Regions from separate parts of the Marinomonas sp. S3726 genome, predicted to be linked through region 2. Evidence: predicted binding sites of a transcription regulator. Region 2 holds the regulator's gene; the other holds the start of a gene.

Region 1 (5,077 bases), on a different contig from region 2:
AAAGGTAGGCTAAACCGAAATGGGTTTATAAAAAGCTGATTAAGCCTTTTAAGCTGAAAGAGATGATGGTCAAAGTAATTAGGCCTAAAAGATACAGTCTAAGAAACCAAAACCATTGCTTTTGTTGTTTCATACTTAGCTCCTTATCTTGCTAGTCAAAATGTTTCTCATAAGATTAATAACCCTCTTCGTAATCCTCTACCTTGCCGGAAAATACACGGTATCCCCATAAGGTATAAGCACAGATCAAAGGTAAAAAGATGACTATGCCATACACAAGAAAGCTTAAGCTTGAATCTGGTGCGGCGGCTTCCCAAAGTGTCATTTGCCTTGGCACTAGGTAAGGGAATAAGCCTACGACCAAACCTGCAAAACCTAATAAGAACAGGCCTGCACTACACCAAAATGGCCAACTCTCATGCTTGGCTTTATGGTCACTGGCAAAGCAATTCCAAGCAATATAACTTAATACCGCAGAAGCTAAAGGCAGTGGGCTTAACCAAAGGAAGTTAAGGCCATCAAACCAGCGCGCACGGATTTCAGCTTGGTCCAGAATTGTCCAGATACTCACTGCACCCATCGCCAGAATAACGAGTATGAGAAGCAAGCGTCCTTGTTTGGCAACTCTAAGTTGAATCTCGCCACGGCTCTTCATATAGAGGTAGCTGGTGGCGAGAAGTGCATAACCTGCCATTACCGCAAACCCTGTTAATATGGCAAAAGGGGTAAGCCAAATTAAACTATTGGTTTCACTGGCATTGGCAGGAATGCCTTCTACAACAGCCCCTAAGATTAAGCCTTGGCAAAATGCGGCTATGGTTGAGCCACTGCTAAAAGCAAGGTCCCACCACTTTTTAGAAGTATCTGACTTAAAGCGATATTCAAATGCCACGCCCCGAAAGATTAAGGCAAATAACATCAGCATGATGGGCAGATAGAAAGTCGATGTGATAGCGGCATAGGCACTTGGGAAAGCGGCAAATAAAATGACGCCTCCAAAGACTAACCAGGTTTCGTTACCGTCCCACACATGTGAGATAGAACGCATTAAGTGGTCTCTTTCCTCATTGTTATCAAACCAAGGAAAGAGAATACCTATGCCCAGATCAAAGCCATCTAGCAGTGTGTACATAAAGATGGCAAAGCCCAAGATGAGAAAATAGAAAAGTGCGTAATCCATTATTTATCTCCTTGTTCTTGGTGTTTAAGGTTTTTAACCCAAGCTAGCGCATAGCCCGGTGCTTTCATGCCGATGAGTTGTCTTTCTAAGTCGGCCATTTTTGGCGGCCCTTTTTTAATCAGTTTGCCCATAAAGTAAAGATACACACCTAATAACAAACTATAGATGACGACAAACATAACCAGAGAAAAGAAAACCTTTTCAGCAGGTAGTAAGGACGTCACATCCATGGTGCGAACTAGGCCTTGTACAACCCAAGGTTGACGCCCTGTTTCGGCTACATACCAACCTGCGAGCACTGCAATCACGCCCATTGGGGTAAAGGCCGTGGTTAATAATAGGAAGGCTTTGTTCTCGTAGAGCCTATCTTTATGGCGTAGTAATAAGCCGCAGATGGCGATAAAGAGCATGCCAACACCGATTGCGACCATGACTCTGAATGACCAGAAGACAAGTGGTACATAGGGTCTGTCTTCAGGTGGAACAGATTTAAGGCCTTGCACACCGCCATCGAGGCTATGGGTGAGTATGATACTGCCAAGGTGTGGAATCCCAATTTCATAGTCGTTTCTTTCTTCTTCCATGTTTGGCATAGCAAATAATAGCAACGGAACGGGTGCTTCCCACTCAGGCCAGATACCTTCCATTGCCGCCAGTTTGATCGGCTGATGCTTAGCCACATTCAAACCATGTAAATCTCCTACATAAGTTTGCAATGGGGTGAAGATTAGCGCTGACCAAAGTGCCATTGAGAGGCCTTTTTTAGCGAAATTAATATGCTGCTTTTTCAATAAATAATAGGCGCTGATACCTGCGACTAAAAAGCTTGCCGTAATCATGGTTGCTAATAGCATGTGGGCTAATCTGTATGGCATAGACGGGTTGAAGATAACTTCGAACCAACTAGTAACATGAAACTTTCCAGCGACAATTTCGTAACCTGCTGGGGTTTGCATCCAAGAGTTAGCGGCAATAATCCAAAAAGCCGAGATCCAAGTGCCGATCGCAACGATGAGACTGGCACTAAAGTGCATCTTAGGGCTCACCCTTTGCCAACCAAATAGCATGACACCTAAAAAGCCAGCCTCAAGGAAAAAGGCAGTTAATACTTCGTAGGCCATTAGTGGGCCTATAACAGGACCCGCTATGTCGGAGAAGCGAGAGAAGTTGGTGCCGAACTCATAGGAAAGCACTATGCCTGACACGACACCTGTACCAAAGGTAATAGCGAAAGGCTTGATCCAAAATTTAGCTAATTGCAAATAATAGGGGTTATGGGTTTTAAGCCATAGGCCTTCCCAAATCGCAATCAAGGTGGCTAGACCGATTGTGATACTGGGAAAGATAATGTGAAAACTCACAGTAAACGCAAATTGAATCCGTGAGAGTATTGCGACATCAAGTTCCATAAATACCTCAAGTAAAGAGTTAACTAACTTTCTTTATTTTCTGACTTGCTTGTTTCAAAAGGCTTGGCATCAGGGCTAACCCAGTAATAGATAGTAGAGTTATGACTTCGATCAGTAAAAGATTATTATTCATAGCTAATGCCTTATTTGATTAAATTAAATAAAAAATATTTGAGTTGGATCAAGTTTTGCTATTGATTAGCCGTACTTATAGCAATACCAATGCCAAGAAAATATTGAATTTATAAGTGTATGAATTTAAAGGTTTAATTGGTTTTTCTGAGCGCTTTAAAAAAATGACTGTAAACTAGGTTTACAGGTTTAAATTGAAAGATGTTAATCAGGTTGACAGTGTGCCGACATTAAATGTGATTTTTGAAATGGTTATCTTGCTCACCAGTGTCTGTGGTTTGATGGCTGGTTTTTGGCTTTATTGGCGTGCTGCTGGTAAGCGAGACCTAACGGCTTTATCGGCATTTGCCATCATGATGGCCTTGTGGTGTTTTGGCCATTTAGCCATTGCTCACGATATGCAATCTCTTGGTATTTTTCTCATTCTGGCTAACCCTTTGATGCCAACTTTCTTCCTCGATTTTAGTGTGCGCTTTGTTTCCAGTAGCCAGATTCAGGGTGAATATACCCATAAGTTTAAGCCTTGGCTGGCCTTACTCAGTGATAATCTCAACAAGGTTTATTTAGTCAGTTTTCTCGTTTGTATTTCTAGCTGGTGGCTAAGTGGTGCCATCGTCATAGAAAAAGCCGGTCTGTTTCTCTTTGTATTCACAGATTATGGTTGGTTTAATCTGATTTATACCGTCCTGTTAGGCGTACTTGGTCATGCGGTTTTACTTTACGGTTGGCTGATCCATAAGGGTAATAAACGTCGTTCTATCCTTGTGCTCTTTATGGTGAGTGCTTGGGGCTTATTGTTAGCGACTAGTTTTATCTTCCCTTCTGTTGGGGTGGATGCTTTTCCTTATCCCATGATGCTTTTGCCGACTTATATTTTGCTGCTTGTTTATGCTGTGGTGCGCTATCAAATCTTAGCGGTAAATGCGTTCGCCAATCGTGCTCTGCTTTGGTTGGCGATGATGTTGAGTCTCTTAATACTGATTGCTTTTATCAGTGCTACTGCTGCACCTTTAGGGATGCAAGCCTTGGCTGAGGTGCCTGCTTGGCAATTATGGTTATACTCTTTAACCGTTCTTCTATTAAGTGCGCTTATCTATCCTCCTCTTTCTCGGCTAGTGGAGCGTTTGATTTACCCAGGCTCTCGACTTAATGAAGACCTTTTAGATATTTGGAGCCAAGCCCTTAAAGGCGCTAAGGATTGGCCTCAGTTAATTCAGATTGGCGAAACCTTGTTGAAGCAACAGCTTGGGCAGGCGGTGGACGTCTCAATCGAAATTAATAAAGGTCAGATTATTACGCTTGATACGAGCTCAAATGCTAACCAAACAGAGCTTAAAAAAGAAACTCAAGCAGATGAAAATCGAATGCAGCTTTTAGTGCGAAACCTGTATCAAGGTTGGCAGTTTGAGTTGATTGCTTGGCAAGATGTGAGCCCAGGAATGCGCTTGTCAGGCGAGGTGTTTGCCTCTTTGTTTACGACTCGTTGTGGTTTGTTGCAGCAAAGTCTTGAGCTTGCTGAGGCAGAAAGACAAAGGCTAGATGAAAAGCATCTAGTCGAATTAGGGGGGTTATCTGCCGCTATGGCCCATGAGCTACGAAATCCGCTAAATATCATTTCCATGGCGTCCATGAGTACAGATGATACTATCAAGCAACATATACAAACTCAGGTACAAAGAGCGGACAGGTTGATCAGTGACTTACTCTTGTATTCTGGCAGTCTGAAACTGGACTATACCCCTTTATTATTAAAACCCTTGTTATTGAGTTTAGAGCGCCAAGCTGAGCTTGATAATGTACAAGTGAGTTTAGACATGCCAGATGAACTCACTTTAGAGGTTGATGTACAAAGAATTCAGCAGGTGTTTATTAACCTAATGGATAATGCGGCGGCATTTTTACGTAACCAGCCAGATGCCAAGCTTAGAATAGAAGCGAGACGTTATGATGCCAGTAATCTAGTGCAAGTTCGGGTGCATAATAATGGGCCTGAAATTGCTGCTAATATGGATGCTCAAAGCTTGTTTCAACCCTTTGTAAGTAAACGTTCTGGTGGCCATGGCTTAGGTTTGGCGATAGTTAAACGCATTATTGATGCGCATCAGGGGGAAATACGTTGTCGTAGTGATCTCAATTGGCCTGTCAGTTTTGAAATAGATCTGCCATTACATGCAAATAAAAGTCAAAAGCAATTATCAAATCAAACCTTCATGCCTGATCAATAAGGGCTCTAGAAGGCATTTTGCTAGTAAAATGCTAAGTTAAAAAAATTAAGTAAAAGGTAAAGAAATGGATACTGGGGCAAAGATTTTATTAGTGGATGATGAACCTGCGTTTTGCCAGCTGGCACAAATTT
Region 2 (5,077 bases):
TGTCATTGGAACCATCTATCTACAAGACAGACTAAGACCTCACTGCCAAGAAGCAATAAGCGACCTAAGAAACAATAAAATTCAAGTGAGCTTGCTAACTGGTGATACAAGTGAGTCAGCAAGATCAGTTTTAAAACCAGAAAAGTTTGATCATTTTAAGTGCCAAGTTTCACCCGAAGAAAAATGGCAATGGATCAACACACAAAAAGACAAAGCTAACATATTAATGGTGGGAGATGGATTAAATGATGTACCCTCTCTTGCTGGAGCAAACACCTCTATTGCCATGGCCGCAAGCTCTGATCTGGCAAAAATCCATGCTGATGCTGTCTTAATAAATAGCCAAATTGAAACAATTAATCATTCGATCAAGCTAGCTAAGAAATGCCAAATCATCATAAAACAGAATTTGTTTTGGGCAGCTAGCTATAACGCCATCATGCTACCTGCAGCAATTCTAGGCTATGTTCCGGCTTGGGCTGCAGCGATAGGTATGGCTCTTAGCTCTTTACTCGTCGCACTTAATGCTAGTCGACTATCTAGATAATTTGTTGGAGAAAAAATGGAAAGCTTATATCTGCTAATTCCTATTGCAGCAGTCTTTGTTTTTATTGCTGTCGCTATTTTTACTTGGGCTGTAAAAAAGGACCAATTTGAAGACCTTGACCGCGAAGGTCAAAGAATTCTCTTTGAAGAAGATGATAACGATAAAGAAAAATGAGCCAATTTGATCTCCTAACCGCCTTTTTAATTGGCCTTGCCGGCGCTGGTCACTGCTTTGGAATGTGTGGCGGAATTATAAGCGCCTTATCCTTCAATACATCTAGCAACAAAGGCTTATTAACAACCCAACTAAACTATAATCTAGGTCGAATTACTAGCTATACAATTTTAGCGCTTATCTTTAGTTTTTTTTTCCAGTCTTTTACAGATTATTATGAAAGTGCAAGCTATGCACTAAGAACCATAGCTGCAACAATTCTTTTCTTAATGGGACTTTATCTCCTAAAACAGTCGCAATTAATACTCAAAGTTGAAAAGCTTGGTTCGTTTGGCTGGCAATATATCTCACCTTTTGCCAAAAAACTATTACCCATCAGAACTCGTAAACAGGCATTTTTAGCAGGTTTCGTATGGGGCTGGCTTCCTTGTGGCCTCGTTTATTCAAGCCTAATCTGGATTTCAGCAAGATCAACTCCACTAGAAGCAATTATACTTATGCTTGCTTTTGGCCTTGGCACCATGCCTGCTATGCTAGCAACTGGAATTTTCAGCAAAAGCCTAAAAGATAGCTGGAAGCAGTATCACCTCAACACTGTCAGTGGAATCTTTATGCTCATTTACGCCGTATGGACATTTCCTTTTTTCCAAAACTTAATACAAGACGTATTTACTCGATAGCACTATATTTATAAAACACGCCAACCAAAATACTGACATATATCAATTTTTAAATCTCCTTAGCAGTTAAAATACTATAAGAATTTTTAATAGGACGTTTAGATGCTCTGGAATACACAACTCATTCAAAAATATAATATTTCGGGTCCTAGATACACCTCTTACCCTACTGCACCCCAATTCAATAGCAGTATTAGCAAACTTTCATTAATTGAAGAAATGCTTACGCCCTCGAACAAGCCATTGAGCCTTTACTTCCATGTACCCTACTGCGCAAAGCTCTGCTATTACTGTGCTTGCAACAAAGTCATCACATCAAATTATAAAAAGGGTGATGAATATTTAGAGCTTTTAATTGAAGAAATCAGATTAAAGTCCTTGATGCTTAGCAACGAAAGAGAAGTTCAACAACTTCATTTTGGCGGCGGCACACCTACTTTTTTATCAGTTGAAGCCTTCAAAAAACTAATCAGCTATATCAAGCAAGAATTTAACCTGCTATCTGATGACAAAGGTGAATACAGCATTGAGGTTGACCCAAGAGAAGTAAGCCTAGAAAAACTAGAAGCTCTTCGAGAATTAGGGTTTAACCGACTAAGCTTCGGCATTCAAGATTTTGATAAAAGAGTTCAAACAACCATTAACCGCATACAAAGCTATGAGCTAATCGACAGCCTAATGCAGCATAGCCGTCAACTTGGCTATCATTCAATAAACTTTGACCTTATTTATGGGCTCCCATATCAGAGTGTAGAAAGTTTTAAACATACGCTAAACCAAGTCATCGAACTTGATCCAGATAGAATATCTGTATTTAACTATGCACATTTACCTAAGCGTTTTGCCTCACAAAGACAGATTCCAGAAGATCAATTCCCAGACACAGATACTAAATTAGCCATTCTTAAATTATGCATAGATATGCTTACCAGTGCGGGCTATCAATACATAGGAATGGATCATTTTGCCAAACCCAAGGATGCGTTGGCACAAGCACAAAATAAAGGAGAGTTGAAACGGAATTTCCAAGGATATACGACACATGCAAACTGTGACCTATTGGCTTTCGGCACATCAGCCATTAGCCAAATAGGCAATACATATGTTCAAAACCATACGGCAACAAAAGATTATCGCAAAAGCATTGAGAACGGCCAGTTAGCGATTATGAAGGGATACATGAGTAATCGTGACGACCAAATAAGACATAAGGTAATTATGTCTTTAATTTGCAACTTTGAACTAGATTCAAGTGATGTAGAGAGTGAGTTTAATATTGTATTTTCAAATTACTTTAAAAATGAGCTATCAGAACTTAGAAAACTAGAAGAAGACAGCATTATTGAGTTAACAAATGAGCCAAACCTCCATATAAAGGTAACTGACTCAGGAAGACTTTTAATCCGCTGTATTTGCATGACTTTTGATAAATATTTAAATAACGTAATTTCATACTCTAAAGTAATTTAGAAACATAGATCAAGTTCAGGGAGATCATTATGTCTGTAGCTCTTAACAACGCTCGATTTAACAGCAAGCTTACATCTCAATGTCAAAATTGCAGCCTAAGCGCGCTTTGCCTGCCAATTTCTTTAGCTGATGACGATGTGAATCGATTAGATCAGATCATTGAACGCAAAAAACCTTTGAAAAAAGGAGACATCTTATTTCGTCAGGGAGACGAATTTGAGTCTGTGTATGCAGTAAGAACAGGTACACTAAAAACGTTTAACATTACGAATTCCGGTGAAGAACAAATTACTGGCTTTTATTGCCCAAGCGAATTACTTGGCCTAAGCGGTATCGATAAAAACATTTACCCAGTTTCTGCAAAAGCTCTCGAGACAACAACGGTTTGTGAAATCCCATTTTCTCATTTGGAGCAGCTTTCTGAGCAAATCCCAACTCTTAAGCACCAGCTCTTTAAAGTAATGAGCCGTAAGATCTGTGACGACCAACAAATGATGGTGTTACTTGGCAAGAAAAATGCTGATGAGAAAGTTGCCTCCCTGCTACTTAACTTAAGTGCTCGCTTTAAAAAGCGTGGTTACTCTGCCACATCATTTAGACTTGCTATGTCACGAGGTGAAATTGGCAACTATTTAGGTTTAGCTGTTGAAACCGTTAGTCGAGTCATTACTCGATTCCAAAAAAACGGCATGATCCAAGTAGACGGTAAAGAAATTAGCATTATCGACCTAGATCAAATGCAAAAACTAATCGGCATGTCAGAAGATTGTGATAAAATTGAAAGCATTTAATAGCTAATACAAGGCGATATAATGCTTTACGATGATTTTTACATCAAATCTTTAATCCAAACCGTTGAAGACTGGCCAAAACAAGGGATCAGCTTTAGAGATATTACTCCTATATTCTCAGACCCTAAGGGTTTGAGAATGGTAGTCGATGCTTATATTCACAGATACATTTCAACCGATATTAGTCACATCGCATGCATTGATGCACGTGGCTTTCTAATTGCTTCAATACTCGCTTATGAGCTACAGAAGCCATTAATTTTGGTAAGAAAAAAAGGCAAACTACCTGGTGCAACAATTTCTCAAAAGTATGCCTTGGAGTATGGGGAAGCCGAGCTAGAAATTCAAGAAGGTGCAGTATCTGAAGGTGACCAAGTATTACTCTTTGATGATTTAATCGCTACAGGTGGCACTCTGACTGCTGCTATCAGCCTATTAAAATCACAAGGCGCTAATATTAAGGAAGTTGCAGCAATTATTGATCTTCCTGATTTGAAAGGCAGTGAAATCATCAGCGACTTAGAGATACCTGTCTATAGTCTTTGCGCCTTTGAAGGCGAATAAAAAAAGGGCGCTAATCTAGCGCCCTTTTTATTTATATCAACTAACCTTATTTAGAAATAAGCTGCTACACCAAAGTGCACACCTTCATCTAATGTATATTTGTCACTATAATCATTAAATTCTGTCTTAACAACACTATAGCTAAAGTAAATTCTTGCATTACGTGTTGCATAATACTCAACCCTTAGATCAGCCTCATGCTGTCTTTTCATATCACCATAGGTAAAAAGTCCAGGGTAGTAATAACCAGAAGCATACAAGCTCACACGGTTAGCTTGTGGGATAATATAACGGTAGTAACCACCTAATCCAATGGCATAACCAGAGTCATTTACACCTAAATCACCTTCCACAGCACGCAATCTAGCACCAACACCTACTTCAATAGGATCTGCTTTATCAACTATCATTACACCAAGATAACCAGACTTACCGCCTTCAGAGAGATATAAGGCGCCTGCTTCTATTTCTATTGGATCAATACTTAAAGACGCATTTAATTTGGCCGTATCGTCAGATAATGTACCTGAAACACTGGATGCATTCGCTCCAACACTTAACAAACCAAGCGCAAATGTAATTGCATATTTATTAAAACTCATCAATATATCCTATAGTGAAATTATATTTAATTTATCTAAGGCATCAGGACTAATAGATAAATCTTTAAAATCAAATAAACTCGTGTCAGCCATATGCGATGGTACGATATTTTGCATACTTGTAAAAAGCGTATCGGTACGGCCCGGGTATTCTTTATCCCATTGTTGTAACATATTTTTGATTACTTGACGCTGTAAATTTTCTTGAGAGCCACAAAGATTACAAGGAATAATAGGGTATTCTTTTAA

Evidence for each region. The regulator FNR, encoded in region 2, switches genes on or off when oxygen is low (the NO sensors DNR and NnrR bind a similar motif). The targets are predictions, from matches to a motif close to TTGATNTANATCAA.
Region 1: TW85_RS07565 (cytochrome ubiquinol oxidase subunit I) is a predicted target of FNR. The motif match lies at 2,761-2,774, and genes of this name have one in related genera.

Annotation. Positions count from the first base shown of each region.
Region 1 is NZ_JXYC01000009.1:7,057-12,133, reverse strand. It holds gene cydB (cytochrome d ubiquinol oxidase subunit II) at 176-1,180, opposite strand; gene TW85_RS07565 (cytochrome ubiquinol oxidase subunit I) at 1,180-2,589, opposite strand; gene TW85_RS07560 (sensor histidine kinase) at 2,943-4,946, shown strand; gene TW85_RS07555 (sigma-54 dependent transcriptional regulator) at 5,011-5,077, shown strand, end outside.
Region 2 is NZ_JXYC01000012.1:165,489-170,565, reverse strand. It holds gene TW85_RS11435 (heavy metal translocating P-type ATPase) at 1-547, shown strand, start outside; gene ccoS (cbb3-type cytochrome oxidase assembly protein CcoS) at 563-721, shown strand; gene TW85_RS11425 (sulfite exporter TauE/SafE family protein) at 718-1,401, shown strand; gene hemN (oxygen-independent coproporphyrinogen III oxidase) at 1,504-2,871, shown strand; gene fnr (fumarate/nitrate reduction transcriptional regulator Fnr) at 2,901-3,662, shown strand; gene TW85_RS11410 (adenine phosphoribosyltransferase) at 3,684-4,226, shown strand; gene TW85_RS11405 (YfaZ family outer membrane protein) at 4,277-4,828, opposite strand; gene ttcA (tRNA 2-thiocytidine(32) synthetase TtcA) at 4,838-5,077, opposite strand, start outside.